DNA from 2 places in the Glycocaulis sp. genome. Region 1 is predicted to be linked to the other one. Evidence: predicted binding sites of a transcription regulator. Region 1 holds the regulator's gene; the other holds the start of a gene.
What was found. Region 1 encodes HrcA, which represses chaperone genes, less so after heat shock. Its sites were predicted from a motif close to GTTAGCANTCNNNNNNNNNGANTGCTAAC; they were not measured.
Positions count from the first base shown of each region.

Region 2: a site for HrcA is predicted at 3,743-3,771, ahead of groES (co-chaperone GroES). Genes of this name have one in related genera too.

Region 1 is NZ_JBQLZR010000223.1:792-8,613, forward strand. Features, by position in the region: partial or broken gene dnaK (molecular chaperone DnaK) at 1-648, opposite strand, end outside; gene ACTS2Z_RS09100 (hypothetical protein) at 978-1,817, shown strand; gene ACTS2Z_RS09105 (alpha-ketoglutarate-dependent dioxygenase AlkB) at 1,814-2,473, shown strand; gene ACTS2Z_RS09110 (YMGG-like glycine zipper-containing protein) at 2,600-2,953, shown strand; gene grpE (nucleotide exchange factor GrpE) at 3,040-3,681, opposite strand; gene hrcA (heat-inducible transcriptional repressor HrcA) at 3,735-4,805, opposite strand; gene rph (ribonuclease PH) at 4,944-5,672, shown strand; gene ACTS2Z_RS09130 (hydroxymethylglutaryl-CoA reductase) at 5,698-6,894, shown strand; gene ACTS2Z_RS09135 (hypothetical protein) at 6,916-7,236, opposite strand; gene ACTS2Z_RS09140 (VOC family protein) at 7,318-7,782, opposite strand; partial or broken gene ACTS2Z_RS09145 (hypothetical protein) at 7,819-7,822, opposite strand, start outside.
Region 2 is NZ_JBQLZR010000060.1:295-5,249, forward strand. Features, by position in the region: partial or broken gene ACTS2Z_RS02450 (hypothetical protein) at 1-140, opposite strand, end outside; gene ACTS2Z_RS02455 (glycoside hydrolase family 3 N-terminal domain-containing protein) at 308-1,426, shown strand; gene groL (chaperonin GroEL) at 1,692-3,326, opposite strand; gene groES (co-chaperone GroES) at 3,383-3,670, opposite strand; gene ACTS2Z_RS02470 (OmpA family protein) at 3,971-4,627, shown strand; partial or broken gene ACTS2Z_RS02475 (EAL domain-containing protein) at 4,803-4,955, shown strand, end outside.

The DNA.
Region 1 (7,822 bases):
CGCCTTCACCTCGAACACGCCGTCACCGATCTCCAGAACGGAGATGTCAAACGTGCCGCCGCCAAGGTCGTACACGGCAATGGTTTTCGACTGGTCGGACTTGTCGAGTCCGTAGGCGAGCGCAGCCGCCGTCGGCTCGTTGATGATGCGCAGCACTTCAAGCCCGGCGATCTTGCCGGCGTCCTTGGTGGCCTGACGCTGGGCATCATTGAAGTAGGCCGGCACGGTGATGACCGCTTTTTCGACCTTCTCGCCGAGATAGCTTTCCGCCGTTTCCTTCATCTTCTGCAGGATGAAGGCGGAGATTTCGGACGGCGCGTATTTCTTGTCGCGCCCCTGTACCCAAGCATCGCCATTATCGCCCGGAACGATCTTGTAGGGCACCATGTCGGCGTCCTTCTTGACCGTCGGGTCGTTCATGGTGCGCCCGATCAGGCGCTTGATGGCGAAGAAGGTCTGTTCCGGGTTCGTCACGGCCTGGCGGCGTGCCGGCTGACCAATCAGCCGCTCGCCATCCTCGGTGAACGCAACCACCGACGGCGTGGTGCGCACGCCCTCGGTGTTCTCGATGACACGGGCCTGACCGCCCTCCATGACCGCAACGCACGAGTTCGTGGTGCCAAGGTCAATGCCAATAACTTTGCTCATGTTTTCACTTTCTCCACTTTGTGGCAGGGCGGGGTGCGCGTTCCGTAAACCTTCAAAAGCGTTTGCGGCGGCTCGCCGTCAGTCCGCCCCCCGTGCAGGTCCATTCACTGGTCTTCGTCATAACCCTTCGAGATGGTCGGGAAAGACCCCTCTTGATACGGGGCGATTTAGGGAGACGCGCACGGCCGTGCAAGGGCGCAGCGGAGATTCCTGTTGCGCGGCTGCATGCCCGGCCAGTGCTGCGGGCATGCAAGTTTATACTTGATCGGCCGCAGGTTTTGGTGCGCCAATCCCTCCAGCGCCTGACACAGCCATAGCGGGGAGGTCTCATGAAGCGCCCATACATGATTGCAGCCGCGTTTCTTGGCATGACCGGACTGGCAGGCAATGCCGCTGCCCAAGAGGTCTGCCGGTCACTGTCCTCGCGCGCGGGATGGGTAAGCTGGACGTTCGCCGGGGACGGCCAGCCGCGTGTCTCTTCAATCAGCGGGTCGTGGACCGTTGATGCCGCCAATTATGCGCCCGTCGGGCCGCAGGGCCACACAGGCGCAGATGGCCAGCGGCTTGAACCGTTTAGCGAATACAAGGCCGTTCAAGGCTTTCCGTTCGGCGCACTGCTGACCCGAAGCGAAAGCGGAGCCGTGTCCATCCTTCAACCCGGAACAATGATTTCGGGCACGCGGCTGATGGTCGGGATCAACGACTCCCACACCACGCTTGGCGATAATCAGGGCGAAATGCGGATATGCTTCTCCGATGCGCGCACCACGTCCGGTCCGGTCAGCGTGCCAGTCACAGCAGCCGCTTCCAGCGCCTCTTCTGCCGGCACATCACGCCCCGGCATTTCAGCCAGCTGTCAGGCAGAGCGTAATGAGCTGACCGAATGGGGCGAAGAGTTGCGCCAGTGGCGCTCTGAACTGAACGGCATGCGCCGGCGCCTGAGCCAGTGGCGGCGCGAACTGGAAGCAACAGAGCGTCACCTCAACAATGTAACCACAGACCCCTATGGCATCGCGGGCGAGGTGCGCCGCTACAACATCTCCCAGTACGAGCAGGAGCGCCGCGAATATAATCGCGAAAACGATGCCTATGACCGTGAGGCGCGTGAATTCAACGAGGAAAGCGCTGCCTACAACCGCCGTCTGGAAGCTTCCCGGTCCTGCCAGTGACGCACACTCTGGCCGGTACGCTGAGCGAGCCCTCGGGCTTTCGGCTGCTGGCCGGATACCTCTCCCGCGCCGACCAGGAGACGCTTGTCGGCCTCGTGATGGCGGGCCTGCAGGCAGCACCCGCCTTCCGGCCTTCCATGCCGCGTTCGGGAAAGCCGATGAGCCTTATGATGAGCAATTTCGGCCCGCTGGGCTGGGTGGCTGACAAGTCCGGCTATCGCTATCAGCCCTATCATCCCGAAACCGGCACGCCATGGCCGCACATGCCCCGGTGCCTTCTGGACATTTGGTCAGCCGTTTCAGACTGGAGCGACCCGCCCGAGGCCTGTCTGGTCAATCTTTACGGACCGCGCGCACGGCTGGGGATGCATATTGACGCTGACGAGGACGCCCGCGACGCGCCGGTGGTCTCGATCAGCCTTGGCGACAAGGCGCGCTTTCGCCTTGGCGGGCCGTCAAGGAGCAGCAAGACGCGATCATTCATTGTCTCGTCGGGCGATGTTGTAGTGCTGGGCGGGGCCTCGCGGCGCTTCTATCACGGGGTGGACGGAGTTCTCGAAGGAAGTTCCACCCTGATCCCGGACACGATTGGCGCACGGCGAATAAATCTGACCCTGCGCCGGGTCACGGCCCCCGGCCCGTCCTCCGTCCGGTGAACCGGTCCTGATCGTTCCTAGCGGGAACCGGGCGTGTTCATCGCGCGTATAGGTGTCATCTGATGAATTGTCAGAGGGCGGCATCCACGAGGGATCATGCCGCCGGCAAAGAAAGGAAGGCATGCGATGCGCAAGCTCATGATTATTGCCCTGGCAGCGCCCGCGATCATCGTGGCGGGCTGCGCCTCCAGCAACACAGTCCGCGGCGGTGCGGGCGGCGCGGCCGCCGGTGCACTGGCCGGTGCGGTCATCGGCAACAATACCGGCAGCGGTGATGCCCAGCAGGGCGCGGCTATCGGTGCGATTGTCGGCGGCGCGGTCGGCGCCTATGCCGGTTGCCGCGAAGATGGCGGTTGCCGCTGGAACCAGAACAACCGGAACCATTCCGAGCTCTATTACGACCAGCGTGTCGGACGGTATTATTATATCGACCAGCGCACGGGCCGCACCTACTGGCAAAACGGCGAGTATCGCGGCTAGACCGGCTTCAGTCCGGCCTGAAAAGAAGAACCCCGGCAGTTTCCTGCCGGGGTTCTTTTTTACTCTGAATCAGTGGTTTCCTGCGATCACGCCTCGACATCGAGCCCGCTGCCGGGGCGGGCGGTGTCTTGCGGCTTTGGCGCAGACGGGGCCGCGCCTTCTGCCGGACCGGCGCTGACCACCACCATGGCAGCGCGCAAGGTGCGTTCCCCGATCACATAGCCGGGCTGCATGACATGCGCGATACGCCCCTTGGGCTGATCGGCAGGGATCTGGGCAGCAGCCTGGTGAAGGTTCGGGTCAAGCGCATCACCGGGCTCGGGCGCAACCCGCTTCACGCCATGGCGCTCGAGCGTCGATTGCAGGCGGCGCTGCGTCATTTCCACGCCTTCGACCAGCGGCTTGACCGCATCGGGAAGGCTGTTGCGCGCACCGTCATCCAGAAGGCCCAGCGCGCGTTCGAGATTGTCGGCAATGTCCAGCATGTCACGGGCAAAGCCGGTCACGGCATATTCGCGCGTTTCCTTCACCTCGCGCGCGGCGCGCTTGCGTGTGTTTTCGGCGTCGGCCACCGCCCGCAGGAGACGGTCGCGCAGATCGTCCAGCTGGGCCTGTAGCACGTCCACACCGTCATCGGCTGTTTCATCGACCGGCGCAGTCTCGTTCAAAGCCTCGTCTGCCTCGTTTTGCATTTCGCCGGCCTGACCGGTCTTGTTGTCTTCACTCATGATGGCGTCCTGTCACTGGATCGGTTCGTTCGGTTGCCCGACACATAGGGATGCTAGGTGCGCGCGTCGAGAAGGCGGCCCACCAGCTGGGCTGTATAGTCCACCAGCGGAATGACGCGCGCATAATTCAGCCGTGTGGGGCCTATAACGCCCAGCGCGCCGAGAATGCGCTGGTCGCGATTGCGATAGGGCGCAACGATCACGCTGGAACCGGAGAGCGAGAAGAGCGGATTTTCCGACCCGATGAAGAGGCGCACGCCTTGCGCGCTGCGCGCTTCATCAAGAAGGGTGAGCAGGTCCTCCTTGCGCTCGATATCCTCAAACAGGAGGCGGATGCGCTCGAGATCCTCGCTCGCCTCTACAGAATCCAAGAGCTTTGCCTGGCCCCGCACGATGAGGGAGCGGTTCTCCGAGCCGCTCCAGTCAGCAAGACCGGCCTCGACAAGGCTGGCGGCAGCTGCATCCAGCTGGGCGCGCTTGTCGGCAATCTCGCTCTGAATGGTCGCCAGCGCCTCAGCCAGCGTGCGCCCGCGCAGGCGCGCGGAGAGGTAGTTTCCCGCCTCGACCAGCGCTGCGGGCGGCAGGCCCGCCGGCGCCGTCATCAGCCGGTTTTCCACCGCGCCGGATTCCGAAACCAGAACAGCCAGTATCTCCACCGGGGATAACGGCACGAACTCTACATGACGCAAGGGCGCGTCCTGTTTCTGCGTCGCGACGAGGCCTGCGCCGCCTGCGAGACCTGAAAGCAGGGAGGAGGCTTCGGCCAGCACGTCCTCCGGGCGCTTGCCCGCCGCACCGACGCGCGCCTCGATCTCGCGGCGTTCCTCTTCGGCCACCTCGCCGATCTGCAACAGGCCGTCGACGAAAAGGCGCAGGCCCGCATGGGTCGGCATACGGCCCGCAGAGGTATGCGGCGCAGACAGAAGACCTGCTCCGGCCAGATCGGCCATCGTGTTGCGGATGGAAGCCGGGGAGAGATTCAAGGTGGAGCGCTTGGACAGCGTGCGCGAACCCACCGGTTCGCCGGTGTCGAGATAAGCCTCGACAAGCTCGCGGAAAATGTCACGCGAGCGTGCGTCCAGATCAGCCAGGGAAGACGTCATGCGGGGCGACGGGTCAGCCATGTCTCTCAATTAAGGCCATCCTGACCGGAGTTCAATTCACCCGTTCGAGGCCGTCGTCTGCCAGGATCGGCATGTCCGGCTTGGACAGCAGGGGCGGCCTCCTCTAGGACAAGGCAAGCTGATCAATGGAGAGCCTTCATGCGTCCTGACAACCGTGCTGCCGATGCCTTGCGTCCGGTCCATTTCGAAATGGGCGCTGCGCCTTATGCGGAGGGCTCGTGCCTTGCCGTGTTCGGCAATACGCGTGTCCTGTGCGCGGCAAGTGTTGAGGAAACCACGCCGCCCTGGCTGCGGGGGCGCGGGCAGGGCTGGGTGACGGCGGAATATGCGATGCTGCCGCGTGCCACGCATCAGCGGACGCGCCGCGAGGTGACAAGCGGCAAGCCATCGGGCCGCACACAGGAAATCCAGCGCCTGATCGGGCGCTCCTTGCGCGCCGTGGTGGACCTCAAAGCCCTTGGTGAGCGCCAGATCATCATCGATTGCGATGTCCTGCAGGCGGATGGCGGCACTCGCACCGCAGCCATCACGGGTGCGTGGATCGCCCTGAAATCGGCCTGCGCATACCTGCAGGAGGAGGGCCTACTGAAATCCGATCCGGTTACCGGGCAACTCGCGGCGGTATCGGCCGGCATCATCAGGGGCGAGGCGCGCCTCGATCTTGAATACGAGGAAGACAGCACCGCCGATGCAGACGCCAATTTCGTACTGACGGCCAATGGCGGGGTGGTGGAAATCCAGGCGACCGCCGGGACCGATCCGATGAAGCCGGAAGAGTTCGATGCCCTGTTTGCGCTGGCCCGCAAGGGCGTGGCAGAACTGACGCAGATGCAGCGCGCCGCACTGGAAGCCGGCCGCCAATCCTGAGCACCTGACCCGGGGAGAACTGCCAATGAGTGATCCGACACGCCGGAATGATGTCCGCGCTCCGGTTCCCCGGGACAAGACGAACGATCATACGCATGATGCTGCCACCATGCGGCGTGACTTCCTGACGAAACGTACGGGACTGCCGCTGACCCATGTCGGGTCATACTCGTTCGATCCGGGTGTGACCGCCGGCAATATCGAGAACTTCATCGGTGTGGTGCAGGTACCGATCGGCCTTGCAGGACCCTTGCGGATCAAGGGCGAGCATGTGGACGAGGACGTCTATGTTCCCCTCGCCACGACTGAAGGCACTCTGGTCGCGAGCTATAACCGGGGCATGCGCATTCTCACCGAGGCGGGCGGTGTTACCACCACCATCCATGAGCGCTTCATGCAACGCGCGCCGGTCTTCCATTTTGACGATGCTCGCGGTGCACGATCGTTCGCACAGTGGATTGACAGGCATCTGGAGGGTATTCGCGAAGCGGCCGAAGCGACCTCGTCTGTGGCCAAGCTCTCGCATATCGAGCGCTATTCGGTCGGGCCGATGCTGCACCTCCGTTTCAACTACGAAACCGGCGATGCTGCCGGTCAGAACATGTGCGGTAAGGCAACCCTCGCCGCCTGCCAGTGGATTGCGCAGCACTATCCGGGAGGCGCGCGCTATACCCTGTCAGGAGCAATGGATACCGACAAGAAGCACAGCCATATCAATGTGCTGCATTCGCGTGGCGCGCGGGTCATTGCAGAAGCCCGCATTCCTGACGCGGTCCTGCGCGAACGGGCGGGCGTGGCGGCCGCCGATCTCTTCCGGGCGCGGCTGAATTCGTTTGCCGGATCGGTGATGGCGGGAAGTGCCAATAACGGCATGCATGCCGCTAATGGGCTGGCTGCTCTTTTCATCGCCTGCGGGCAGGATGCCGCCAATATCGCGGAATCGCACACCGCCATGACCTATGTCCGGCTGGAAGATGACGGGGAGACATATTACTGGTCCATCACCCTGCCGGCGCTGATCGTCGCGACCTTTGGCGGCGGCACGCAATTGCCGACACAGGGCGAGTGCCTCGACATTCTGGGGTGCCGGGGCAAGGGCAAGGTCGGCCGCTTCATCGAGATATGCGCAGCGACGGTGCTTGCCGGCGAGATTTCGCTGGCGAGCGCGGTCGTGGCCGGCGACTGGGTGGAAAGCCACGACCGGCTGGGGCGTAACCGCTAGGCCTTTCGGCTCCAGGGCGAGCTAGTTGAACAGCTCCAGCTGACGGGCCTCCCGCGCGAAGGGCGCGACGGCGGAATGTCCCGTCTGCACTTTACGCGGTGCGAGGTCGGGCCGCGAAACCGGCACACCGGCAGGTGCTTCGACCAGGTCCAGATTAAGCGCGTTCGCCTTGGTGCGGATAGCGCCTTCGGGACGGCCAAGCTTGAGCGAGATGCGCTGCACGGGAACACCGCGGCGGGCCAGCTCACGCAGTTCCCGCTCATCCTCGAAGCGCCACCGCTTGCCCGCATTGCGCGCATAGCCGCCACCGCTTGCCTTGATCCTGGATGCGTACTTCATCATGCCGCTCCTGTTCTCCACAAGAACATAAGCGGAACATTAACCGAAGTCAAGGGAAGGTGGCCAAACCCTTAACGCGCCGACCTACCAGCTGCCGGTGTTTTCCATGCTGGCCCAGGGCTCGCGCGGGGGCTGGCGCTCGCCTTCCTGCAGAAGCTCGACGGATATGTTGTCGGGCGAGCGGACAAAGGCCATGTGGCCGTCGCGCGGCGGCCGGTTGATGGTGTAGCCCATGGACTGAAGGTGCGCGCACAGCGCGTAGATATCCTTCACCCGGTAGGCGAGGTGGCCGAAATTGCGTCCACCGGAATAGGTTTCCGGGTCCCAGTTATGGGTCAGCTCGATGCAGGGCAGGCCCGACGGCAAGGGTCCTTCCTCGGGCACTCCGCCAGCTGCGTCAATATCATCGGGCGAGCACAGGAAAATCAGGGTGAAGCGTCCCTTCTCACTGTCCATGCGCCGTATCTGTTTCAGGCCCAGCCCGTCGCAATAGAAGCGCAGGGACGCATCGACATCGGTGATCCGCACCATGGTGTGAAGGTATTTCATCGGCCTCGTCCTTCGTGTCTGACTGTTACAGCCTATCTAG
Region 2 (4,955 bases), on a different contig from region 1:
CCCTGACGGGCAGGCGCCCCGGGCGCTTCCACACGTTCAAAGATGACCTCGCGCTGCGGCGGGGTGGGCGGTGCGGGCTGGGCCTGGCTGGCCGCGATGAGCAGGGGCGCAAAGGCGAGGGCGCTGACTAGATATTTCATGAAAAGTGTTCCTCCCGTAATTGGCGCCCATATCGCGCTGCGCCGCCTTACGAAAACATGACGCGCGGCTTAAAATTTCGAAGTGCGCTCCCCGGCGCCGCAGGCTGGACATCCGTGCGGCGGGCCTGCCTAATCGGATCAGGGGACGGATTTCGAGGGGAAATGTCATGGTCATGGATCGCCGTCAGGTGCTGGCGGGGCTGGGGCTTGCTGGCGCAGGTGCGGGGCTGGCAAGTGGTCAGCCCGAAAGCGGATACCGCATTGCCGACGCGCCCGTGCGCCCGCTTGAAGCGCAGATTGCCCGTCTGATCATCATGGGGTTTGTCGGCAGCGATCCGCAAGGCGAGGGAGCCGACACCATGGTCGCTCACCTCGAGAACAATGCCATTGGCGGGGTGCTGATGCTGCGCCACAACGCGCGCGAGCGAGACCCGGCCCTCGCCATGGCCGCCCGTCTGCGCGCGGCGTCCGGCACCGCCTGGCTGGCGATTGATCAGGAAGGCGGAGTGGTCCAGCGCCTGACCGGCGATATGGGCTTTACCCGTATCCCCCGCGCGCAGGCGCTTGCAGAGGAAGGGCTGGAGGCAGGGGCGGCCCTTTTTGCCACGGCTGCGCGTGAACTCGCTGAAGCAGGCTTCAACATGAATCTTGCGCCTATCGCGGACCTGCATGATCCGGGCAATGACGCCATCGGACAGTATGGCCGGGCCTATGGCAGCGATGCCGACAGCGTCGCGGCCTGGTGCGCCGCCTTCATCGAGGCCTTCGAAGCTGAAAACATTGCCTGCGCCATCAAGCATTTTCCCGGGCATGGCCGCTCTCGCGGCGACAGCCATGACGGGTTTGTCGACATTACCTCTACCTGGAGCTTCGAGGAGGCTGCGCCCTTCGGTCAGCTCATGCGTTCAGGCCATGCCCATCTGATGATGGGCGCACACCTGGTCAATCAGCGCCTCGATCCGGACGGACTGCCCGTAACCCTGTCACGGCGTGTGTTGCACGGCCTCCTGCGGCAGGTCATGGGTTATGAGGGCGCGGTCATCACAGACGATCTCGACATGGGCGCGATCCGCAACCATTACGGGCGCGAAGAAGCGGTCATTGGCGCGCTGAAGGCTGGCAATGACCTGCTGCTGATCTCCAACTCCGCCAATCCGGACCCCGACCTGCCAGCCAACATCCAGCGCTGGGTGATGGCGGCTATCGAGCGCGGTGAACTGACCGAGACCCGTATCGCCGAGGCCAATGCCCGCCTCGATGCGCTGGAGGGCCATGTCAGGGGGTAGGTCAGGTGTTCTCGCAGGACGCATAGCGGCCTGATCTTGATCTGCATCGATGCCACCGGGGTCCCCCGCCCCGACGGGGGACCCAGAGTGCAAGGCACCATCAGAGTGTGAACGCTGGGCGCCGTTCAGACACGCCACAGGCTTTTTCTGGAGCCCCGGTCAAGCCGGGGACCCCGGTGGAGAAGTCTTCTGAAAATGATGAAGGCGCAAACAAAAAGGGCGGCTGTTGCCAGCCGCCCTTTCCGTAGCCTGAGGAGAGGATGGACTAGAAGTCCATGCCGCCCATACCGCCACCCGGCATGGCCGGAGCGGATTCTTTCTTCGGCAGTTCGGCAACCGCCGCTTCGGTCGTGATCATCAGGGAGCCTACCGAGGCCGCGTCCTGCAGGGCAGTACGCACAACCTTGGCCGGGTCGATGATGCCGAAGGCAAACATGTCACCATACTCTTCGGTCTGGGCGTTGAAGCCGTAACCGCGCGAGCTGTTTTCCAGGATCTTGCCGACCACGATGGAGCCTTCGACCCCGGCGTTTTCGGAGATCTGACGGATCGGCGCCTGAATGGCGCGGGCCACGATGGCGATGCCTTGCGTCTGGTCGGCATTGTCGCCTTCCAGGCCTTCAAGAGCCTTGGCCGCTTTCAGCAGGGCGACGCCGCCACCGGCCACGATGCCTTCTTCCACCGCAGCGCGGGTGGCGTTCAGGGCGTCGTCAACACGGTCCTTGCGCTCTTTCACTTCGATTTCCGAAGCGCCGCCGACCTTGATCACGGCAACACCGCCGGCGAGTTTCGCCAGACGCTCTTGCAGTTTTTCCTTGTCGTAGTCGGAGGTCGTGTCTTCGATCTGCTTGCGGATCTGGTTCACACGGCCTTCGATGGCCGAGGTCTCGCCCGCACCGTCGACGATCGTGGTGTCGTCCTTGGTGATCGACACGCGCTTGGCGGTGCCCAGCATGTCGAGCGTGACGTTTTCCAGCTTGATGCCGAGATCTTCGGAGACGACCTGGCCGCCGGTCAGGACAGCGATGTCCTCCAGCATGGCCTTGCGGCGGTCACCAAAGCCCGGAGCCTTCACGGCAGCCACTTTCAGGCCGCCACGCAGCTTGTTGACGACGAGCGTGGCCAGAGCCTCGCCCTCGACGTCTTCAGCAATGATGAGGAGCGGACGGTTGGACTGCACGACGGCTTCGAGAACCGGCAGCATGGCTTGCAGCGAGGAGAGTTTCTTCTCGAACAGCAGGATGTAGGGGTCATCCAGCTCGACAGCCATTTTCTCGGCATTGGTCACGAAGTAGGGCGACAGGTAGCCGCGGTCGAACTGCATGCCTTCCACGACGTCGAGCTCGGTCTCGAGAGACTTGGCTTCCTCGACGGTGATGACACCCTCATTGCCGACCTTTTCCATGGCGCGGGCGATCATGTCGCCGATTTCTTTTTCGCCATTGGCCGAGATCGTGCCGACCTGGGCAATTTCCGAAGAGCCCTTGATCGGGGTCGAGTTGGCCTTGATATCCTCGACGACTTTCAGGACGGCCTTGTCGATGCCGCGCTTCAGGTCCATCGGGTTCATGCCGGCGGCAACCGACTTCATGCCTTCACGGATGATGGCCTGAGCCAGAACCGTGGCGGTCGTGGTGCCGTCGCCGGCTTCGTCATTGGTGCGCGAAGCAACTTCGCGGACCATCTGGGCGCCCATGTTCTCGAACTTGTCTTCCAGCTCGATTTCCTTGGCGACCGAAACACCGTCCTTCGTGGTGCGCGGGGCGCCGAAGGACTTCTCGATGACCACGTTGCGGCCTTTCGGGCCCAGGGTCACTTTCACGGCGTTGGCAAGGGTATCGACACCCTTGAGCATGCGTTCACGCGCGGATACGCCGAACTTTACGTCTTTGGCGGACATGTGTGTCAGCTCCTTGTTCGATCAGTCGGTGGTTTTGGGAAAGTTCCGGGCCGGGCCTAGCCGACAATGCCCAGAATGTCGGATTCCTTCATGATCAGGAGTTCCTGACCATCGATGGTGACCTCGGTGCCCGACCATTTGCCGAACAGGATGCGGTCGCCAGCTTTCACGTCCAGCGGACGCACGGTGCCGTCATCCTTGATGGTGCCGCTACCGGCGGCGATCACTTCGCCTTCCTGGGGCTTTTCCTTGGCCGTATCGGGAATGATGATCCCGCCCTTGGTCTTGGACTCTTCCTCGACGCGCTTCACGAGCACGCGGTCATGCAGAGGACGAAAGGTCATCGCGTCACGTCTCCAATTCTCCGGGCGGAAATCGCCGCCCTTCGCAAACAATATGAGTTCTGGCTCCGGGCCGTTAGCACTCGATGCCATCGGCTGCCAGCAGCCGGGACATAAGCAGGCGGTCATGGACCGTCAAGGGGATTGGAACAAAAGCAGGGAGCGTTTTTTGCATTCATGCGTTGGAGAGGTTCGTTCAAGTTGCGTTCATCGCTCTGTCACTCTTCTTGCGTGGCCAGAGCGGCCCGGACGCGCTAACGTCTGAAAACCTGTTTCACGTCACCATGGGGAGTTATTTCAGCCATGATCTATCGTTCACTCGTCGTTGCCGGCATGGCGCTGTCCATGGCGGCGGCCTGCACCACCACTGACCAGTACGGCAATGTCACGCAGAACCGCACCGGAACCGGCGCGATCACCGGCGCGCTTGCCGGCGCAGCGCTCGGCACGCTGGCGGGCGGCGATGACCGCCGCAATGCGCTCATCGGTGCCGGTATCGGCGCTCTCGCTGGCGCAGGCGTTGGCAACTACATGGACCGCCAGGAGCGCGATTTCCGCGAGCGCCTGCGCGGGTCGGGCGTTACGGTCCGCCGTGAAGGCCAGGACCTCTATCTCGTCATGCCGGGCAATGTGACTTTCGCCACCGGCCAGGCGAATATCGAGCCGAACTTCTTCCCGATCCTCAATGACGTTGCTGACGTTCTCCAGACCTATCCGGCGACCTATGTTGACGTGATTGGCCACACCGACTCCACCGGCGGGCGTGATCTCAACATGCGCCTGTCGGCCCAGCGCGCTCAGGCCGTTGCCGGCTATCTGCAACAGGTCGGCGTTGATGGCCGCCGCTTCTTCATCACCGGCGCGGGCCCGGACTATCCGGTTGCCTCCAACGCCACCGATGCCGGCCGGGCGCTGAACCGCCGCGTCGAGATCAAGATCGCGCCGCACACGCAAAGCTAGGCTTTGAGTGGCTGACAGAACCGGGAGGGGCGGGCCGCCAGGTCCGCCCCTTTTTCATGGCGCTGAAAGTGGTCTGACAGACGGGCGCGGCCCGGCATAGACTATGCAGGCACAGCTGCGATTCGCGGTACGCGTGCAAACCGGAGGCAGGGCCATCATTCCGCGCGCCACAGACATGCTGGTCGTAATCACCTACGCGATGGTTGCCATCGTGGCGGCGCTGGCGTTCGAGCGGTTCGGCCTGATGGAATCCGGTCTCGCCTGGGTGATGGGGGCTGTCGTCTTCCTGATCGCCGGACAGGCCCATGCAGCTGCCGCCCGCGCCGAG